DNA from 3 places in the Cellvibrio chitinivorans genome. Region 2 is predicted to be linked to each of the others. Evidence: predicted binding sites of a transcription regulator. Region 2 holds the regulator's gene; each other region holds the start of a gene.
What was found. The regulator FliA, encoded in region 2, starts transcription of late flagellar genes. The targets are predictions, from matches to a motif close to TAAAGTTATNNNNNNNNCGGCCGATANCC.

Region 1 (7,378 bases), 220 kb from region 2:
CGACGACATTGTTAAGTCGGTCAATAACGTAGGTGCCTCACCAAGCGATTTAATGGCGATTCTTGAAGCGCTCAAACAATCCGGCGCACTTAAAGCTGAATTGGTGGTGATTTAAATGTTACCTATTGATTCTAGTAGTGGCGTTTCGCAGGTTCAGGATTCCTACCTTGATCCCAATTCGCTGAACTCTATTAAAGCGATGGGGCGCGATAAAGACCCGCAAGCTTTAAAAGAAATCGCAAAAAAATTTGAAGGTTTATTCGTACAACAAATGCTTAAAACCATGCGCCAAGCGAATGAAGCTTTTGGTGATGGCAATATGTTTGATAGCCAAACCACACGCTTTCACCGCGATATGCTTGACCAGCAAATGGTTATTAATCTGACTAGCGGAAAGGGCATAGGTTTAGCGGATCACTTTTATCAGCAGATGATGCAGAACTACGGTTCAGGTATGCGCAAAGAACCCGCAGCTGAGTCAACCGAAAATATCGGTGACTTGCCAAATGCGGTTCAGTACCGCCACGCACTTCAAGAGCAAGCAGTTGCGGATAATGCTGAAGCTAATGCGTCCAACATGGATGCTTGGATCGATGATTTCCTGCGCATGAGCGATAACACCCATATGCAGGCAGCATTAGGTGGCGACGAGCAGCCGCAATATGCACAACCGCCTATGTATCCAACCCAATACTCAATGGTGCCAGCGCTTTTGAGCAAACCGCAGGCGATGACGTATCGCGGTGGCCAAAAATCCAGCATCAGCGAAAGTCAGGAAAACTTTGTGATGATGCTCAAGCCACACGCTGAAAAAGCAGCGGCTGAATTGCAAATCAATCCTGATGTATTAATCGCACAGGTTGCGCTGGAAACAGGTTGGGGCAAGCACGTTATTCACGATAAGCAAGGCACTAATAGTTTCAATCTCTTCAACATTAAAGCGACTGGCCAGTGGCAGGGCGATAAAGTGAATGTCTCCACGCTTGAATATCGCGATGGCATTGCCGCCAATGAAAAAGCCGATTTCCGTAAATACACGGATTATGCAGAAAGCTTTTCAGATTATGTGCGTCTGATGAAAAACAATCCGCGTTACCAGCAAGCTCTGGATGCAGGTGCTAATTCATCTGCCTATGCCGATGCCTTGCAGTCGGCTGGTTACGCTACCGATCCGCAATACGCGAAAAAAATTAAACAATTGCTCAATAGTGATTTGTTAAAAAGCTTGGGTGATTTTTCATCTTTATCACTAGCGGCTAGTGGCCGTCAGTTAATGGAGTAATCTATGACAGGCCTTCTTTCAAACGCCATTTCCGGTTTGCAGGCCAGCCAGAATGCTCTGCGTACTGCTGGCCACAATATTTCCAATGCAAACACGGCTGGCTATTCGCGCCAGGAAGTTAATTACGCAACTCGTACAGAACAGAGTATTGGCTCTGGTGGATTTATTGGTTCGGGTGTCTCGACGACTTCAATCGAGCGTGTAGTTAGTGAATTTGTGACCACCCAACTGAGATTGGATACGTCTACCTACAATCAATTAAATACCTACAATATCAATATTGGCAAAGTCGATAAATTACTTGCCGATGTCAGCACCGGTTTGTCCGGTGCATTGCAATCATTTTTCTCTGCAATGCAAAACGGCGCGAACGATCCTGCATCTACACCTGGTCGTCAGTTGATTGTTACCGAAGCACAAAGTTTGAGTAATCGTTTTAATAACTTGTCGCAACGTTTTCAAGATGTTGAAAAGTCCGTAAACAGTGAGGTGCGTACCGTTACAGCACAGGTCAACTCGCTGGCCAGCTCTATCGCCTCACTTAACCAATCTATTGGTGAAATGCGTGCATCGGCCGACGGCAATCAGCCGAATGACTTAATGGATAAACGCGATGAAGCCTTACGTCAATTATCTGAATTGGTTTCTGTACAAGTGGTTAATCAGGGTGATGGCAACGTTAATGTTTTTATTGGCAACGGCCAGCCTTTAGTTGTCGGTATTAAAGCTAGTACTTTTTCTACGACTACCGATGGATCAATCCAACTGACAGATGGTGCTAAAGCGGTTGATGTCACCAATCAAATTTCTGGTGGCCAGCTTGGCGGTTTATTAAGTTTTCGCAAAGAAGTGTTGGCCCCTTCAATGAATGAATTGGGGCGCATTGCCTTGGCAATGTCCGATCAATTTAATACCTTGCAACAGCAGGGGATTGATCTGGATGGTGACTATGGCCAAAACATGTTTCGCGATATTAATGATCCGCAAATTGCAACCAATCGCGTTAAACATGCATCGGGCAATGCACAGCCAAATGATCGCGCGCTCAACGTAACAATTACTGATGTTAATCAGCTCACCACTAGCGATTACAAATTTGAAATAGTTCCCGGCAGTACCAATTATTTGGTTACCCGTCTTTCTGATAACACCATAGTAAAGCAGGGCGCGTTAAATGGTTTTTATCCCACCAGTATTGAATTCGATGGCGTTAGCCTGAATTTAACCGGCGGCTCATTTCAAGGTGGTGACTCATTCACTATCCAACCCACTCACAACGGTGCTGCTGATATTGCCGCGGTTATTCAACGTCCGGAAGATTTGGCATTTGCATCGCCAATTTTAACGGCGAGCAGCACAGGTAACACTGGTAGTGGTTTGATCAGTGCGGGCGAGGTGTTAAATCAGCTTGATGCTAGCGGCAATCGTTTACCGGCGTTTGCAACAGCGGGACAATTGTCGCCACCGATTGTTATTCGCTTCACTTCTGAAACAACTTATGACGTGTTGGACAACACTGATCCAGCTAATCCAAAACCATTATCGCCGCCGCTAAATAACCAAACTTTCATTCCCGGTCAGCTGAATAATGTTTTCTCAACTGACCCGGGTGAAACTCGTGTTAGTGGAATAGGTAGTTTGGTGGGTTTGCCGGATGGGCGTACAGCCTCCATAGTATCTGGAGTTAATGATAAGCAGCCAAATGGCTATTTAGCTGAACAACTTAGTTTTACTTTGGTTGACCCTGTTACCGGCTCGATGACGAATAAAACTTTGTATACCGCATCGGGAGCTTCGGCTGCGCAAACAGCAGCGCAAATAAGTACGATTCCCGGTGTGAATGCAAGTGCGATCACTACTGCAACTATCAGTAATATTGATATTGATTCGACAGATTTTGCAGCTCCACTCCAGTTATCTGTTAATGGTGTAAACCTGCTGGAATACGATGATAGCGTTGCACCTCCTGTGCTCTCATCGACTGTTCCTGATCCATCAGTTGATCTTGTTGCCTTTAATGATTATTTGGCAGAGCGCATCAAAAATAATCCTGAATTACAGTCATTAGGTATTAGTGCGCAGAGCACCACAAATCCATTCACTGGTGCAACTGAATTAAAATTAACAGCAGCATCCGGCGTGAATTTAAATGTTCATTTTGCCGCAAGCACAGCGAATAGCAGCATTAGCGTTGACGATGGATTGGGTAACAACCCGAGTGTTTCTTTAGCTGGGTTAGGGGCGGGGCAGTACAGCACTGTTACTGTCGGCGGGCGAATTGAAATCACCATGGCTGATGGCATTTCACTTAATACCAGCCCGACTAACAGCACATTATTTGGTGATAGCACCAGCGCGAACTTTGCACAATCGTCCTACTTGGGTTATCAAGTTACTTTAAGTGGTCAACCCAAAGCGGGCGATACCTTTACCGTTGGTTTTAATACCAACGGCACGAATGACAATCGCAATGCTTTGGCAATGGTGGCGATGGAAACTGCATCAACCATGCAAGATGGTTCGCTCACCTATGGCGATGCGTACGGCAAGCTGGTGGAAGAGGTGGGAACCAAAAGTAGTCTGTCAAAAATCAACACTGCTGCGAGTAAAAGTTTGCTTGAACAATCACAAACGTTGCGCGACGGAATTTCAGGCGTAAACCTGGATGAAGAAGCGGCGGATTTAATTAAATTCCAACAACTCTACGGCGCAAATGCGCAAGTGATTTCAGTTGCGCGCGAGTTGTTCGATACTCTGCTTAATGCGCTCTAACGTCTTCACATCAAATTGATCTTTAATTTCCCCAAACTCCTCCCTTTGAAAAAGGGAGGCGGGGAGGGATTTAATCTCATCATCTTTTTTGTCGTCCAATTAAAATTGGATCAATTCCTGCATTATTAGCTTATAGGTAATTAAAGTGGCAGTTGTTTGCCGCTTTGCCGGACATACATTTCCGGCTTTTTTATCCGGAATACTAATCCGGAAATAGGAGCTAATCATGCGCGTATCTACATCGCAAATTTACAATATCGCCACGCTCGGTATGCGTCAGGCGCAGGCGGAAGTTGTAAAAACCGAAGAGCAAATCGCGACAGGTAAGCGAGTGTTATCACCAGCGGATGACCCTGTAGCGGCGGCCAATATTTTATTGCTTAATCAAAATATCGCGCGCACTGAACAATACAAAAAGAATGTCGATATCGCCGATAACAGCCTGAGCCTCGAAGAAACGAATTTGCAATCCATTGTTGAGTTGATGCAGCGGATGCGCGAACTGGGCGTAAAAGCGGGTAACACGGCGGTATTAACTGCGGCAGACTATCAATCGCTCGCAGCAGAAGTGGATACGCGTATCAGCGAGCTAATCAATTTGCAAAATACTCGCAACTCATCTGGGCAATATATTTTTGCTGGCTACAAAGGCGATACCCAACCCTTCGTCAGTAATGGCGGCGGCAATTACACTTATATGGGCGATGAGGGCCAATTAAACTTGCAAGCCTCTGGTTCAGTCAGTGTGGCAGTGAGTGATTCAGGCAAAAAATTATTTGTGGATATTCCCAGTAGCCACAACACTTTTATTACTTCTGCCAGCAGTGCGAATCGTGCTGCGCCTGCGGCGGTGATTAGTGTAGGGCAGGTGACTGATCAGGAAGTGTTTGATGCATTTTATCCCGAAGATATGGTTATCACTTTTAACGCACCTTCTGCGGTAGCTGATCCTTCTGCAATACCTCCGCAGCCTGCAGCAGCAAACTACACCATTACTGAGCGTACAACGGGAAAAGTATTAGTAGCTAACGCGCTTTACACCAAAGGCGAAGAAATTGAAATTAATGGTGTGAGTTTAAATATTACCGGCAACCCATCGCCGCCTACATCGGCGACTTTACCGTTTAATTTTGCAACGCCTGTTTCTATACCTGCCGGCACTTCATTTAAAGTCACAGTAAACGGCAGAACGGAAACCTTTACGTTTAATGCTGCCGTTAATAACCAAACTGATTTTGTTACAGCGCTTTCAGCTGCACCTAATACCGGAAAGCTGGGCAATCTCGGTTTAACGGCATCTACCTCGGGTTTCGCATCGGCAAGCGGTGCGAATATTAGTGTGCATAGCGGCACAACAGCGCTGGATTCTGCGATTGGTTTGGCAGTCTCTACCGGCGTGACTTCAACCAATGGTGTAGCGGGGGATTCATTTTTTGTTGAGTCCACCAATAAACAAGGTTTGTTAACGACTTTGTCGCGTTTTAGCGATGCAATGAAAAATGTAAAAGACACCACTGAAAGCAAAGCGGAATTGGCGGAGATGGTGGCTAAAACCATTGTCAATCTGACGAATGCAGAAACCACAATCGTATCCGTTCAGGGTGAGATAGGTGCGCGTCAAAATACTTTGGAAAGCGCGCGGGATTTGAATCTGGATGTCATTCTCTATTCGCAACAGACCCTTTCAAGCCTTGAGGATGTAGATGTAGCCGAGGCAACCATTCGCCTGTCTATGCAGAGCTTGGTTTTGCAGGCATCTCAACAGGGGTTTGCCAAGGTAAGTCAACTGACGCTCTTTTCCTACTTATAACAAGCTTGCTGTTTTGTAATGCCAATCAGCTAAGCGAATCAAATCCTTCCCAGCCTCCCTTTGCTAAAGGGAGGAGCTAGCGCCCCTCTTTGAAAAAGAGGGGTTGGGGGAGATTAAGGCACGTCGTTTTGGCATCTTATTCTGTATTACGGACTAACTTTTGCTACTCTTTAGGTGCGGCCGGGCTTAATGCGACTTGGTTCGCATTTGAAACAACATCTGCTCCACCATCAAAAAGAGTGCTTTATGGACGTAAACCCCTTGCTTGACCCTCTTTCCCGCGCTTTGCAGCAATCCAGAGCCTTATTGTCCCTCGCTCAGGCGGATGACTGGGACTCGTTTGAAATACTCGTCCAACAGCGCCAACAAGGGCTTCTATCCCTTAATGACCTTGAATACCTTCAATCTTTAGCGCAGGCCGATTTGGAAGCCAGTGCCGCGGAAGTCATTCAGGAGATTCAGGCGATTAATAAAGCTTTGTCCGAATTGGCGATTAATAATCGCGACAAAGTGGCGACGGAACTTCGTCAGTCAAACAAAGCCTCAAAAGCGCTTGATGCCTATGGTCAGTAATTTGACGAACGAGCGCTTTTATATAACCAACCGCAATAGATTTTTGCAAAACCTGCCTTAAAAATTTTACTAAAGCCATAAAAAATTTCTAAAGCAACTCCCGGATGTGTCGATAACCTTGTTAGAAGCGCTGATGAGCAAGTGCACACAGTCTTCATCAACAGACAGCAGTGATACTGCAACGACATTAATCCAGGAGATTAATCATGGCTTTAGTAATTAACACCAACGTGGCATCCCTCAATTCACAGCGTCAGTTGATGAGCTCAGGAAATGCACTTGACCGCGCTACCGAACGTTTGTCTTCCGGTAACCGCATTAACTCAGCAAAAGACGACGCTGCTGGTTTGGCAATTGCCAACCGCATGACCTCACAAGTTCGCGGCCTTGACCAAGCAATCCGTAACGCTAACGACGGCGTGTCTATGATCCAAACCGCTGAAGGTGCGCTGCAAGAATCTACTAACATTCTGCAACGCATGCGTGAACTGTCGGTTCAATCTGCAAACGGTATCTACTCAGATTCCGACCGTAAAACTTTGCAGGCAGAAGTAAAACAACTGCAATCAGAATTAACCCGTATTGCTGAAACGACTACCTTCAACGGCCAAAACCTGTTGGATGGTTCAATGGGTACCAAACAACTACAAGTGGGCGCTCAGCAAAACCAAACGATTGATATTTCTATTGGTTCATTTAATGCCAATTCCTTGGGTGGGTCGTCAGGCGATCTTGTCGGTAGCTCTACTACTTTTGCTGCAGTAACTACAGCTGTAACTGGCTTAGTTGCTGGTGCATTAACAGTTAATGACAAGGCAAGCAGTTCGGTCCTCACCGCAACGAATGTTAACAACATGCTGGAGACTTTAAATGCAGACTTCAACAGTGTTGGAGTTTCAGTCGGTACTATTTCTGAGTTTACTGCAGCTAACGTTGGTTCG
Region 2 (7,378 bases):
TCTGCTGGCGCATTTACCATTGGCCGCACAGGCGTTCGTGTAACAGGAACCGGGGCGCGTAACTGCGGGGTTGATGAAACAGAGGTTGGTCTTGGCTCAATAATGGGCGCCGCACGTGCAGTAACGCCCGCTAAAGTAATCAGGCGCTCATGCAGTTTTTTCTTGAGTGCATCTGAGCTGCGCGATACTTCAGCGAAATCTTTGGGAATAAAATCCAGCGCACCTGCGGCCAAAGCATCGAGTGTTACTTTAGCGCCTTCATAGGTAAGCGAAGAAAACATCAGAATCGGCACTTTGCGATTGGCCATTATCAGCTTGATCGCAGTAACGCCATCCATCACCGGCATTTCAAAATCCATGGTGATGATGTCCGGCTTTAGTTGTTCTGCTTTTTCTACTGCTTCGCGACCATTACTGGCTATGCCGATGACTTTTAAATCCGGGTGCTCATTAATAATATCTTTCAAGCGATGCTGAAAGAAATTTGAATCATCAACTACTAATACCCGAACAGGCATCTAACTCACTCCGCAGTTGCAACTGCTGTGAAAAATTAACGTTTGAGTTGGCCGCGCTAATAAATCGGGTCGCCAAAACCAAAACAACGATTAGCTATGACCCCAACTGGTCGATCCTTTTGCATAGCGACGCAGCAAGCTGGGAATATCCAGAATTAACGCGATGGTGCCATCACCTGTAATCGTGGCGCCAGCCATACCAGGGGTGCCCTGTAGCATTTTACCGAGCGGCTTGATGACAACTTCTTCTTGCCCGATCAACTGGTCAACCACAAAGCCAACGCGGCGGGTTCCAACAGTAACGATAACAACGTGTGCATTGTCAGGACGTTCGCCGTAGGCGTTTTTAACCAGCCAATCTTTCATATAAAACAGAGGGATTGCCTGATCGCGAATCGCAACACAATCCTGCCCGTCAACAATATGGCTCTTGGTTAAATCCATGTGGAAAATTTCATTCACACTCACCAATGGGAAGGCAAATGTTTGCTGCCCGAGCATAAACATAAGCGTTGGCATAATAGCTAGGGTGAGCGGCACTTTAATAATAAAACGCGTGCCCTTACCCAATTCCGATTTGATTTCTACGGTGCCGTTTAATTGGGTGATTTTAGTTTTCACCACATCCATGCCTACACCGCGGCCAGACACATCGGAAATTTCTTTTTTCGTTGAAAAACCAGGCGCAAAAATTAAATTGTATGCTTCGGTATCGGATAATCGATTGGCGGTATCTTCATCGAACAGACCTTTCTCAACTGCAATATTACGCAGCTTTACCGGATCCATACCGGCGCCATCGTCGCTAATTGACAGAAGGATATGATCACCCTCTTGTTCAGCAGACAGCACAACCTGGCCTACACGCGATTTGCCATTAGCCTCGCGGATCTCAGGAAATTCGATGCCGTGATCGACCGAGTTGCGCACCAAATGCACTAAAGGATCGGCAAGTGCTTCAACCAGATTTTTATCCAAATCTGTTTCTTCACCCACCAATTCCAAATTAATTTCTTTGCGTAGATTACGCGCAAGGTCGCGAACAACACGCGGGAAACGACCAAAGACTTTTTTGATCGGCTGCATGCGGGTTTTCATTACCGATGTTTGCAAATCTGCGGTAACCACATCGAGATTGGCAACAGCTTTTACCAAAGCTTCATTGGTTGAAGCATTACCCAAACGCACTAAACGATTGCGCACCAATACCAGCTCACCAACCATATTCATAATGTCATCGAGGCGCTGGGTATCTACCCGCACAGTTGTTTCAACTTGCGGCGCTTCTTTGTCATTGTTCGAGGCAGCCGCTGGTGCTGCGGCAGCCTTAGGCGATTCGATTTTTTTCGCCGGTGTCGCTACTGCAGGTTTTGGTGCTGCGGGTTTTACGGCAGCGGTTTCTGATTTCGCTGCTTTAATCTCTGATGGCTTTACCTCAGGAGTTTTTATTTCTGCGGGTTTAATTGCAGGTGCTGATGTTGATGCTAGAGTCGCGCCCGGCCCTTTACCTTTGCCGTGCAACTGATCGAGCAACGCATCAAATTCATCATCGCTAATTAAGTCGCCACCTGCGCTCGCCGCGGTTGGTGCAGGTATTGATGAAGATGTTGCTGTAGGCGCAGATACAGCTGGAGCTGCACTTGGCCCAGGGCCTTTGCCCTTACCATGAAGCTGATCGAGCAATGCTTCAAATTCATCGTCAGTAATTTCGTCACGGCCAGAAGCAGAAGCTGAATTTGTAGTATGCGATGGAGCATTGCTAACTATAGGAGCTGCGGTGCCCGGCCCTTTGCCTTTACCGTGTAATTGATCCAGAAGCGCATCAAATTCATCATCGGTGATGTCATCATTCCCCGAAGATGTTATTGGAGTATCCGTAGCAATGGACTCATTGGCTGATGCGGGCTTACCGGCGATTGCATCCAACAATTGTTCGAATTCTTCGTCGGTAATATCTCCACTGGGAGTTTCTGCAACTGGCGCAGTTTCCGAAACAGCAGATACAGCAGGCACCTCGATTTCAATATTTTCTGGCTCATCCGCTTCATTCAAATCTGCACAGGAAACCAAGCGTTCCAAAGCGGCGATCAGCGATGGGTCAACCGGAGGTAATTCTTCGCGCTGGGAAACCAATTCAAACTGCTGGTTAACCATATCCAACGCTTCAAGCACAACGTCCATCAATTCCGATGTAACGGCACGTTTGCCATTGCGCAAAATATCAAATAAGTTTTCAGTCAAATGGCAGCATTCGACCATGGGTGTTAGTGCCAAAAAACCTGCACCGCCTTTAACGGTATGAAAGCCGCGAAAGATCGCATTCAACAGGTCTTTGTCTTCAGGACGTTGCTCCAAATCAACCAATTGCTGGCTCAGGCGCTCAAGGATTTCTCCCGCCTCTACCAGAAAATCCTGGAGAATATCCTCGTCATCACCAAAACTCATTCAACTTTACCTCGCGTGTCACGCAGATATTAAAAATTATCGTAATTAAAAGCCCAGACTCGACAATAAATCGTCAACATCATCCTGGCCTGATACCACATCTGCGCGCTCTTTATTAATTTGCGGGCCTTCCGCTTCGGTTTTACGTTTGAGCATAATTTCTTTGTCGTGCTCAAGCATGTCACTATCTACATCGAGGCCGGCAATTTCTTCAACCTGACCGGCAATACGCACCAAACTGACCAAATCTTTTTCAACATCATTAATCAACCCGATCACGCGCTTTAATACTTGACCAGTTAAATCCTGAAAGCCTTGTTCTAAAACAATATCTTGCAAGTTTTTGCTTAATTGTTCGGTGCCGGTAACCATTTGCCCTAAAAAACCATCCATACGTTCATAGAGTTGGCGAAATTCATCCGGCGTCATTTCACGGCGTTTCAAGCGCGCCCACTCGGTGCGCAAACTGCTGGCTTCTTGCCCGAGATTCATCGCAATAGGAGCAGCTTCATCAACCACATCCATGGTTTTTTCAGCGGCTTTTTGCGTTAACTCAATAACGTAATTCAAACGATTGGAGGCATCGTGAATATCCGAATTGGCAATTTTCGGCGGTTCTTTAGTGAGATCGGCATCGACATTGAAGTTGACAATTGCATTGTGCAAACCACGCGTTAAACGCCCGACAGATTGAAAAATATGACGGTCGCGCGCTTGAGTGATGGTATGAATTAGCACTGATGCTTCTTCGAACTGATCGCTTTGTAATTTTTCGGTGAGCAGCTTGGCGCACTCTTTCAGTTCGATCACAAATTCTTCATTGAAGGATGTTTGGAGTTCAGATGCCATGACAACGCCTTATTTATTATTTGATCGAAGACAATTAACCGACGCGATCAAAAATTTTCTCGATTTTTTCCTTCAGTGCTTGCGCAGTAAACGGTTTAACCACATAACCATTCACTCCCGCTTGCGCCGCCTCGATGATTTGGTCGCGCTTGGCTTCCGCTGTCACCATTAATACCGGCAAGGTGCGCAACTTTTCATCGGCGCGAACAGCCTTGAGCAAATCGATTCCGGTCATGCCTGGCATATTCCAGTCAGTTACCAAAAACTGGAAATCACCACTTTTCAGCATAGGTAATGCCGTGACGCCATCATCTGCTTCATGGGTATTGGAAAAGCCCAAATCCCGCAGCAAGTTTTTAATGATCCGTCGCATTGTTGAAAAGTCATCAACAATCAAGATCTTCATATTCTTATCCAACGCAACCTCCACCACCCTGACGGGATTTTCATTTACTCATAGTCTAGTAGGAGTTAAAGCTTCGGCCAGTGCTGGCACACAAATCTTCAACTTTTAATGCGAATCATAGCCCAAATACCTGTAAATACAGAGTTTTTGCTAGTTATCTATGAAATCACAGCCAATTCGCCTGATATTTGAACAAGCTTCAGCCCGCTTGCCAATCCGCCAGCTTGTGGCGTAAACGCGCCGCCGCCTGACTGTGAATCTGACTAACGCGGGATTCACTTACCCCAAGCACCAAACCGATCTCTTTCAGGTTGAGCTCTTGATCATAATAAAGCGCCAGCACCATGCGTTCGCGTTCGGGTAAAAGTGCGATGGCTTTTGCCAACGCCTGTTTTAAACCATCGCGCTGGATACCATCGAGCGGGCTGACAAATGCACTGCTGTGCTCAGAAGCATCGATGTTGCTGTCTTCTTCACCAAAGGTTTCTTCGTAACTAAATAAACGGCTGCCGTTGGAGTCTTGCAGCATTTCAAAATATTCTTCGAGTTCAACCCCCAGCTCAGCGGCGACTTCGCTATCGCTTGCATCGCGACCGGTGCGCGCTTCAACTGCCGCAACCGCTTGAGCTACTCTGCGCGCATTGCGATGCACCGAGCGAGGCACCCAGTCACCGCGGCGCATCTCATCGACAATCGCACCGCGAATACGAATTCCGGCATATGTTTCAAAACTCGCACCGCGCGAGGCGTCATATTTTTGGGAGGCTTCGATAAGGCCGATCATGCCGGCCTGAATCAGATCGTCTACCTGCACACTGGCAGGCATACGCATCATCATGTGATAAGCGATACGCTTAACTAAGGGAGCGTATTCTTCAATATTGATCTGGGCATCAAGTAAGGTTTTTTTATCGTACATGGCTAAACCATTGACTGCGGCCATTGAGCGCCCTCTTTTCAGTAATAATCTGGCAGCGTCCCAACAGCCTTGCGGTACAGCGTGTTTTATATATCCACTTCCCTACTACCATTTGCAGGTTAACGCGCATTCGCTGCCTGCAACAAACGCTCAACAAAAAATTCCAATCGCCCAGTAGGCGAATTGGGCAGCGGCCATTTATCAACTGTTTGCGCGAGTGCACGTATCGCAACAGCCGCTTTTGATGAAGGCGCAAACTCAAGTAGCGCCTTTTGTTTTTGTACAGCTTTGCGCACATTTTCATCAAATGGAATCTGCCCCACAAACTGCAAGGTCACATCCAAAAAGCGCTCACACACCGTATTAAGTTTGTTAAACATGTTGATGCCTTCTTGCGGTGTGCGAGTCATATTCGCCACAACCCGGAAGCGCTGCATGCCGTATTCTTTATTGAGTAATTTGATCAACGCGTAGGAATCGGTGATGGATGATGGCTCATCACACACGACGATCATCACTTCATTGGCGGCGCGCACAAAACTCACAACGGTATCGGAAATACCAGCGGCAGTATCAATGACTAATATGTCGACCTGATCGGACAAATCATTAAATGCATTAATTAATCCTGCATGCTCAGCTGAACTCAATTCGGCCATACGCTGCACGCCGGAAGACGCAGGCACAATTTTCATTCCGGCAGGACCAGTGACGAGAACATCGTTAAGGCTATGAGTACCCGCCAAAACATCGGCCAAAGTGTGAGTTGCGCGAACACCCAAGAGCACATCAACATTCGCCAAGCCCAAGTCAGCGTCCAGAAGTACAACGCGACGGCGCAACTCTGCTAGCGCAATACTGAGGTTGACGGAAATATTGCTCTTGCCTACCCCGCCCTTGCCGCCGGATACCGCGATCACCTGTACTGGTCGCACTTGACTCATCTACGCAAAACTCCAAACCTTGTCGTTGAGTTGTGCCGGGCTGTTGTGATGCTGATCACTTTAGCGGGCGACACACCAATGGTGATCTGATTATAGATAGGGATTAGCAATTCATCCGACTAATTTCAGTTTCACCAATAAAATCCTGTACTTATCTGCTTTTTTGCTGCTGCTCTGGCTGGGAAACAGCCACCGCTGGATTAGTTTTGAGCAGTGCAACGGCTTTCGATACCAGCTGATGCGCACGCGCGACATCCAGATTTTTGGGAATATCCTGACCATCAGTGGTGTAAGCAATTGGTAAACGGCTCTGCGCAGCTACACCCAAGGCTTCACCGATACTCGCGGTTTCGTCCAACTTAGTGAGAATGCAGCCCTGCAAACGCGCTGCGCCATAAGCGTGAACCGATGCCTTGAGCATTTGCGCTTGGCTGTTGCAGGACATCACCAGATAGGTTTTAACCATTTGCTGATCGGCCAGCGCCTTTAATTGCGCCTTCAAGTGTGGATCGCCGTGGCGGAAACCAGCGGTGTCGATCAATACCAATGAACAGTGGCGCAAACTGCGCAGCACAGTGTCCAGTGGATTGACTTCATCTACCACGCGCACCGGAACGCGCAGAATACGCGCCAGTGAGCGCAGTTGATCGTGCGCAGCGATTCGGTAGGTATCGGTGGTAATCAGCGCAACCTTGTCAGCGCCGTGTTGCAATACATAGCGCGCAGCCAGTTTGCCGATAGTCGTTGTCTTACCAACACCAGTCGGGCCGACAAAAGCAAAGACGCCGCCTTTCTCAACCACATCACCACCGGCAACCGGTAATTGATGAGCAAGATTTGCCAGCGCATCCGGCCAGGCCTCCGCCAAGGTTTTAGTCTTGGTGCATGAGGCAATCACTTTGCTAACGATTTCTTTCGGCAGATTCAAACGCTCCATGCGGCGCGCAACACTGGCCAACACAGGGGAATTCACGGGTGCAGATTGCTGCCCCAGCAGACGATCCAATTGTTGTTCAAGCAAGAAACGCATATCGGCTATTTCTGCTTGCAGGTCATTGAGCTGCGCGGTTTGATCGATTTCAGTTGCGGACTTGCCTTCAATAGCAGTGGGTTCTGACAAACGGTTTTCTGGCAAACGAGTTTCTTTCACACGCGCCTCGTTCAACAGTGCCTCTCTGAACGAGATTGATTCTTTGCTCAGCATGGGTTCTGCGGCGGGAACTTCATCAACCAAAGGATATTTTTCTGCTGCGCTCATGCCTTTCATTGGGCGTGCAACAGGTGCGCTAGCATTGCG
Region 3 (7,378 bases), 230 kb from region 2:
GTTGGGCGCGCCGGGTGATTTTGCGCAAGCCTATGTGATTGCACACGAAGTTGGGCACCACGTACAAACCTTGCTGGGAACTTCGGCAAAAGTGAGTCAGGCCCAGCAGCAGGTTTCAAAGGAACAAGCCAATCAACTTTCAGTCAAGCTTGAGCTACAAGCTGACTGCTACGCCGGGATTTGGGGCTATTACGCGGATAGCGACCGTCAAATGCTGGAGGAGGGCGATATAGAAGAAGCGCTAAATGCAGCTTCTGCAATTGGCGATGACAAACTGCAACAACAAGCTGGTGGTGTAGTGCGCCCGGAAAGCTTTACTCACGGCAGTTCAAAGCAGCGAGTTGCTTGGTTCAAGCGGGGTTTCGAGCAAGGGAAGGTGGAGGCGTGTAATACCTTTAAATAGAGTTGAGCGCTTTGCTTTCACCAAACGAAAAGGCCAGCATGTTTGCTGGCCTTTTTTAATCGCCTTGTATCAGGCTTTAGCGACGGTATAGGTCGAGGTATGTTGGGTTTTTGTGCCTTGTGCGGTGTAGAGCGATGGTGCCGCGACTTTGCCGCGCAGTAAACCAAGCAAATGGTTCAGGGTTTGTTGTGAGCGTGCGATCATCTTGCCGTTGATGTCGTTCATCTTTTGGCAGTCTTCAAATTCACTGACCACTAATTTCCAATCGTTCACCAGCGGTTGAGTGGTGGCATTGCGCTGTAAAAACTGATCCCAGCCATCGGCATTTGCAGGCAAATTTAGGGTGGTGAGAATTTGTTGGCGCTGTTTCGCGTTATGGTTGAGTTGATCAAGCAAAATCGCTTTTTGCTCAACGATGCGCGGGAGTTCATCTTGTTTGCGCTGTTCCAATTGTTCGCGTTCATGTGCGAGCAATTGTTTGAGTTGAGCAAGAGCGGCGGAGTCCTGCGCGATCATGTCACGCAGTAATGTGATGTTGAGAGACATAGCAACCTCTTCGATTAGGTAAAACTTCTACTTCGATAACTTTTAGTTAAATATGCTGGTAGTTAAATGAGCCGATAGTCAATCAGCTGGTGCAAAGGCAAATTGTAAAAGCAAAACACTAGCGGATTACCAGCACAGGGGAGGGCTGTTAATCCGCCGGTTAGTTGTTAGCCCAGTAATTCGTCTTGGTTGAGCATATTTTCAGCAATACGCTCAGGATTGATCTCAAAGCGACCTTCTGCGATGGCGCGTCTGATTTCCGCCACCTTGTCCATATCGACATCAGGTGAGCTCTCGATCTTGGCTTGCAGGCGTCCAAGATTTTGCGCTTCTTGGCTCAAAACCACTTGGTCGCCAGCAGCTTTGCTCGCTGGAGCTGCTTCTGGTGTTTTGGTTTCGGGTGTATTCGGCGCTGCAGGTTTGCTGCGAGTACCCTTGGTACTTACCGAGTCCAGCGTGTTGTTGGTATTTAAAATCATGTTGTTCCCCTGTATGCCTGTGAGCGAATGGCTCTTGGGCGATTAACGTCAAAAATGCCGCGGTTGCTATGTCGTGACAGTGATGACTCCCATAATGGTGAGTGCAATTTTGGGAGTCTCTGGCAGGCTATCGGCCAGTTGTCGCCTAACTTTAGCAAATATTTAAAATATCTTTCATGAACCCGGAAGCGGATTCTTCTTATAAATCAAAGCGTTTGCACTTTTCACATCAGAGCGTTTGCGCTCTTCATTTAAAGTGTTTGCACTAGGCCCTGGCTGACCACCACACCGCTGATGACGCGCTCTGATGAATTGTTGCGTACGCGTATTTTCTGGCCGATACGTCCATCCGCCATAGCTGTTCCCATACTGCTGACCTTGATGCTGCCCGCCAGAGATTCTAGTGTCACAAGTTCGCCGCGCTTTACAGCGGTAGGTGCATCTAAAACGGCGGTTCTAAAGGGTTCGCCTTTACCGATGTTGCGTTTGGCTTCTTTGCCGATAATCGCCTCTGCATCGGGTAAAAATGCCTGCCGAATGCTGCTGACATTGACCGTATTGCTGGTAATGTGGGCTTGGCTGATTATTTCTCCGCGAGCTATATCGCGCCCGGCAATGGCAATTTCACGATAAATGGTGACTTGCGCTGGTACATGCACCGACCAGGTTTTGCCGCCATCACACTGGGCTTTCACACTGATGTTGCCGCCAAAACCGCTTTGATCCTGATTGATAAATTCGACCGGCTGCGAGCAACTAGCAAGGCGCAGGCGGTTATCCAAATTGCTGACACTGATATCGATGCGTTCATGGGTAGATTGCTTGTAATCAGCCGCCAAAAAACTGGCGATATCGAGTTTCAATTGCTGCAATGGATAGATTTGTGCCAAAACCGATGAGCTTAGGCTGGATAGCAGTATGCACAACCCTGCGATTGGCAAGGTTGACGGCTTTTTCAGCATCTTTTTACTGCTTTTCTCGTGGCGCAAAATATTCCATAAGAATGTTTTGTAAAAACTAGGAAGTTCCATATTTTGTCCTATCCTCAAGGGTAAGAACTGAGTGTCTGCTTAAGAACATAACGACTAAAGTCTGACACTTTTTTGCCGCTAAGCTGGTTTACTAAGCATCAAAGCAAATACTGTGCCGCAGTCCGACGCTAATTTGCCGGTAGGTTGGATCAATATCTGAGAATAAAAGAGGTTACTGATGGCGGGAGTAATGGATAGTGTCAATCAGCGCACTCAGCTGGTTGGGCAAAACCGTTTGGAGCTACTACTGTTTCGGCTGGGTGGTCAGCAGCTGTATGGCATTAATGTCTTCAAGGTTAAAGAAGTGCTGCAATGCCCGCAGTTAAATGCCATTCCCGGCCGCAGCTCGGTGGTACGTGGTGTTGCCCATATCCGCGGTGGCACCTTGCCGATTATGGATATGAACCTTGCCATAGGGCGCCGTGAGCTGCCAGACATAGAAAGCTGCTTCGTCATCATCACTGAATACAATCGCACTGCCCAAGGCTTTTTGGTGCGCTCTGTTGAGCGCATCGTCAATATGAATTGGGGTGATATTCACCCGCCGCCAAAGGGTGCTGGTAAAGAGCACTATCTCACTGCCGTTACTCAGGTTGATGGGCAGCTGGTAGAAATTATCGATGTGGAGAAAATCCTCGCCGAGGTATCACCTGCACGTGAAGAGGTGAGTGCAGGGGTAATAGAAGATGGTATCGCCGACCGTGTGGTGCAAAAGCACGTATTGATTATTGATGACTCGACCATTGCGCGTAAGCAAATTCAGCGTGTGGTAGAGGGCATGGGGATTAAAACCACCGTTAAGAAAGATGGGCTGGAGGGCTTCAACTATTTGCAGGATCTGCTTAACGAGGGTAAAGATCCCTTGTCAGAACTGATTATGATCATTTGCGACATCGAAATGCCGGAAATGGATGGTTATACCTTTACCGCTGAGGTGCGCAATAATCCCGCGCTTAAAAAATTGCACATCATTCTTCATACATCGCTCAGCGGTGTATTTAATGAAGCGATGGTGAAGAAGGTGGGGGCGGATGATTTCCTCGCTAAATTCCACCCGGATGAGTTGGCTAAGCGGGTGAATGATCGAGTGTTGGCGATCACTGGTGAGAGTTTGTTACCACCGGACGAGGCGTGACTAAGAGCTGCCCTAGGCAATTCAGCCTGCGGCAGCGGTTTTACATTGGAAATATATGATTAATAAAGAGCCGCCTTTTGCCAAACCCTTGGGTCGGGACACCATAGACCAAGCCGAGTTTGATCAATTTCGTCAGTTTCTCGAAGACGCCTGCGGTATTTCGCTGGGCGATAACAAGCAATATTTAGTGACTAACCGCATCCGTCGCATTCTGGAAGAGAACAATATCGGCTCATTTGGCGAGCTGGTGCGGGTACTCAAGCAGGGGTTTAACCGCAAATTAAAAGATCAAGTGGTCGATTCCATGACCACCAACGAGACTTTTTGGTTTCGCGACAACTATCCCTACGACCACCTGAAAAATATCCTGCTGCCTCAGTTAATGGCTGGCAACAATCGCATGTTTGGCCCGATTCGCATCTGGTCGGCAGCCTGTTCGTCGGGTCAGGAGCCTTACTCCATTAGCATGATGGTTGAAGAATATAAGCGCCAGGCGATGGGTAATTTGGCGCGGCAGGTGCAAATCGTAGCGACAGATTTGTCATCTACCGTGTTGGATCAGGCCAAAAAAGGCGAGTACGACCGCTTGTCGGTGATGCGGGGCTTATCCTCTGAGCGATTGGAGCGCTATTTTGATAACCCAACGCCTGCTATCTGGCGTGTGAAAAGCTTTGCTAAAGAGCGAATCGATTTTCGCTCGCTTAATTTGATGGATTCTTACGCTGCATTAGGTAAGTTCGATATAGTCTTCTGCCGCAATGTGCTCATTTATTTCAATGCCGATTTAAAACGGCAGATTCTGCAAAAGATCCATGCCTCCTTAAAGCCGCAAGGTATTTTGTTTTTGGGTTCGTCCGAAGGCTTGGCGGGCGCAGCAGACCTGTTTGAGATGGTGCGCTGCGAGCCGGGAATTCTCTATAGGGCAATCTAGTTCTTCTGTTTTGATATTTGCTAATCCTAAACCGGGCCTTTTGAGCCCGGTTTTGTTTTGTGTGTCTGCGTCACTTTTCCCGCCTATTGGCTGCTTGCCGCCATTTTGTGTTTTGCCTTTTGGGGCGGAAAGGCTTTGCCGCTTTATCAATTGCCGCTTTTTAAATATCTTCTCTATCTGATTTTATATCCTTTAAAAACAATGTCTTACGTATGTTTTTGGTGTTTGGCATAAGTTTTGCTTTGTTGTAAGTAACAAAAGGCTATAACCACATTGGTTGCCGCCAGTCATCACCAGAAGGCACACGCATATGTCCATCTCTTTTGAAAAAGCGCTCGGGATTCACGAAACAGCACTGCGTTTTCGCTCTGACCGTGCGGCGGTGCTGGCAAATAACCTCGCTAATATCGATACCCCGAATTTCAAAGCGAAAGATTTGGATTTTAAGCAAGCCTTGAACCAGAAAATGCAGGCATCGAGCAGCTTTGATCTGGCGACCACTCAAAACGGTCATATTGATGGCAGTGGTTTTAGCACTAATGAAGGCGATGTTTTATATCGCACGCCGCAACAGCCATCGATTGATGGCAACACAGTGGAAGATCAAATCGAACATGCCGAATACATGAAAAATGCCTTGGCGTTTCAATCGAGCTTTCAGTTTTTAAATAGCAAGTTCACTGGTTTGCGCACGGCGATTCGTGGCGAATAAGCCGTTTGGACAGCACTGCTAACCCTGTTTCTGATCGAATTTTGTAGGTACTCAATCATGGCACTTGGAAATATTTTTGATATCGCCGGCACTGGAATGAATGCGCAAAGTCTGCGCTTGAACACCACCGCCAGCAATTTGGCCAATGCGCAATCGGCCAGCTCCAGTGTGAATGAGGTTTATCGCAGTCGTCAGCCAGTGTTTGCTGCCATGCATCAAAATGCCATGCGTGAAGCGGCAGTGGAGGGCACCTATAGCAACAATGAATTGGATGCGGCTGCCGGTGTGCAAGTGCTCGGGATTGTCGAGAGTGATGCTCCCTTGGAGCGCCGCTATGAGCCGACTCATCCTAAGGCTGATGAAGAAGGTTACGTGTATTACCCCAATGTAAATCCGGTAGAAGAAATGGCCAACATGATTGCCGCATCGCGCTCATTCCAAATGAATGTGGAAGTGATGAATTCAGCCAAACAAATGGTTCAGCGTGTGCTGACCTTGGGTCAGTAAGGAGTTAGATCATGGCCGTATCCAGCGCAACTTCCAGCAGTAGCGTTACCGATAATTTAAGTATCGCGAATAAAACTGAAACCAAAAAAAATACCAATGAATTGGGGCAGGCGGCATTCCTTGAGTTGATGATCACTCAAATGAATAACCAAAACCCACTCAGCCCACAGGACAACAGTGAGTTTGTTGCACAGCTGGCGCAATTCAGTTCGGTTGAAGGTATTGAGCGTTTGAATACTACCTTCAGCAGTTTTATGTCGAACAACGCGCTACAAGCATCATCGCTAGTTGGTCGCAGTGTCACAGTGGAAACCGATACCAGTATGTTGAATACCGGTGGAATTGTGTCGGGTAGCGTGAATCTGGATCTGCCCGGTTCCAACATGAAGGTCAATATTTACGATGAATCCGGTGCATTGGTGCAGGCCATTCCAGTCGGCGATGTACCTAGTGGCGAAACTGTTTTCCGTTGGGATGGCCAAGCATTTGAGGTCAATGGTGAGTTGGTTGATTGGGAGCCAAGCGAAGATGAAATCGTCGGTGCTGGTAAATATCGTTTTGAAGTGACTGCAATGCAGGATGGAAAAACAGAAGCACTGAATACCTGGTTGAGTCTCAACGTAAACAGCGTAACTGTGGGCGATAACGGCGAACTGACATTGAATTTGGCGCTCTTGGGTGCCGTCGATGCAGCGAACGTAAAACAATTTAATTGATACAAACCATTAATCGATATGGTCGAGGTGTGATATGTCGTTCAATACAGCGTTAAGCGGAATTCGTGCAGCTAATACTGATCTGCAAGTAACCGGAAATAATATTGCCAACGCCAGTACGATTGGTTTTAAAAGTTCGCGCGCTGAGTTTGGCGATGTATATGCAAGCACACTTTTAGGTGGCGGTTCCAACACTGCAGGTAGCGGTGTGGTTATTCAAAATATTCGCCAGCAATTTACCCAAGGTAATTTGAAATTCACTCAAAACGAATTGGACTTGTCGGTTAATGGTGAAGGTTTTTTTATCGTCGAAAAAAATGGTGAGCGTCTTTATACCCGCGCCGGTGCTTTTGGTTTAGATAAAAACGGCAATATCGTTAATGGTTCCGGCGCATTGCTGCAAGGTTTTGCTGCGGATGATGAAGGTAATGTCGCCGGTGTGTTGGGTGATTTACGTGTTGATGTAAGTTCGCAAGATCCACGCCAAACTACAGGCGTTTATGCTTCCTACAATTTGGATTCCAATGAATTAGTGCTTGAGTCAACCGGTCAGCGTTTTGACACCAATGGTACCGGTGTTAGCAATGCGATGCTGGGCTTGAAAGAAGCGACTACGTCAACTGTTGATGTTGTCTCAGCAACGGCTTCTGCTGCATCGCCTATCGTGGTTGACCCAGTGCCTGCCGCTGCAACTGTGTTACAACTTTCACGTACGGTGCCAGGAAATGTTACTCCAGAAACTGTTGATATTCCCATCAGTGCTGGAACTTATAACAACCTGACCGCTGTTGCGAATGAAATTAACAACCAAAACTTTAGCAGCCCAGTACCACTGAATGTACAAGCATTTGTTGATACTGATGGTCGTTTGAAAATGCGCGATTTGTCATCCGGTGTTTCTTCGGTGCTAGATATTTC

Region 1: SPL68_RS08290 (flagellin N-terminal helical domain-containing protein) is a predicted target of FliA. The motif match lies at 6,527-6,555, and genes of this name have one in related genera.
Region 3: SPL68_RS08220 (chemotaxis protein CheV) is a predicted target of FliA. The motif match lies at 2,515-2,543, and genes of this name have one in related genera.

What each region holds. Positions count from the first base shown of each region.
Region 1 is NZ_JAYKKN010000002.1:351,659-359,036, forward strand. It holds gene SPL68_RS08265 (flagellar basal body P-ring protein FlgI) at 1-115, shown strand, start outside; gene flgJ (flagellar assembly peptidoglycan hydrolase FlgJ) at 116-1,282, shown strand; gene flgK (flagellar hook-associated protein FlgK) at 1,286-4,054, shown strand; gene flgL (flagellar hook-associated protein FlgL) at 4,281-5,864, shown strand; gene SPL68_RS08285 (flagellar protein FliT) at 6,111-6,437, shown strand; gene SPL68_RS08290 (flagellin N-terminal helical domain-containing protein) at 6,644-7,378, shown strand, end outside.
Region 2 is NZ_JAYKKN010000002.1:567,771-575,148, forward strand. It holds gene SPL68_RS09155 (protein-glutamate methylesterase/protein-glutamine glutaminase) at 1-518, opposite strand, end outside; gene SPL68_RS09160 (chemotaxis protein CheA) at 609-2,963, opposite strand; gene SPL68_RS09165 (protein phosphatase CheZ) at 3,009-3,812, opposite strand; gene cheY (chemotaxis response regulator CheY) at 3,847-4,230, opposite strand; gene SPL68_RS09175 (RNA polymerase sigma factor FliA) at 4,418-5,161, opposite strand; gene SPL68_RS09180 (MinD/ParA family protein) at 5,257-6,081, opposite strand; gene flhF (flagellar biosynthesis protein FlhF) at 6,233-7,378, opposite strand, start outside.
Region 3 is NZ_JAYKKN010000002.1:339,059-346,436, forward strand. It holds gene ypfJ (KPN_02809 family neutral zinc metallopeptidase) at 1-403, shown strand, start outside; gene SPL68_RS08205 (flagella synthesis protein FlgN) at 473-949, opposite strand; gene flgM (flagellar biosynthesis anti-sigma factor FlgM) at 1,117-1,428, opposite strand; gene flgA (flagellar basal body P-ring formation chaperone FlgA) at 1,680-2,459, opposite strand; gene SPL68_RS08220 (chemotaxis protein CheV) at 2,638-3,594, shown strand; gene SPL68_RS08225 (CheR family methyltransferase) at 3,650-4,525, shown strand; gene flgB (flagellar basal body rod protein FlgB) at 4,836-5,237, shown strand; gene flgC (flagellar basal body rod protein FlgC) at 5,295-5,744, shown strand; gene SPL68_RS08240 (flagellar hook assembly protein FlgD) at 5,756-6,460, shown strand; gene SPL68_RS08245 (flagellar hook-basal body complex protein) at 6,495-7,378, shown strand, end outside.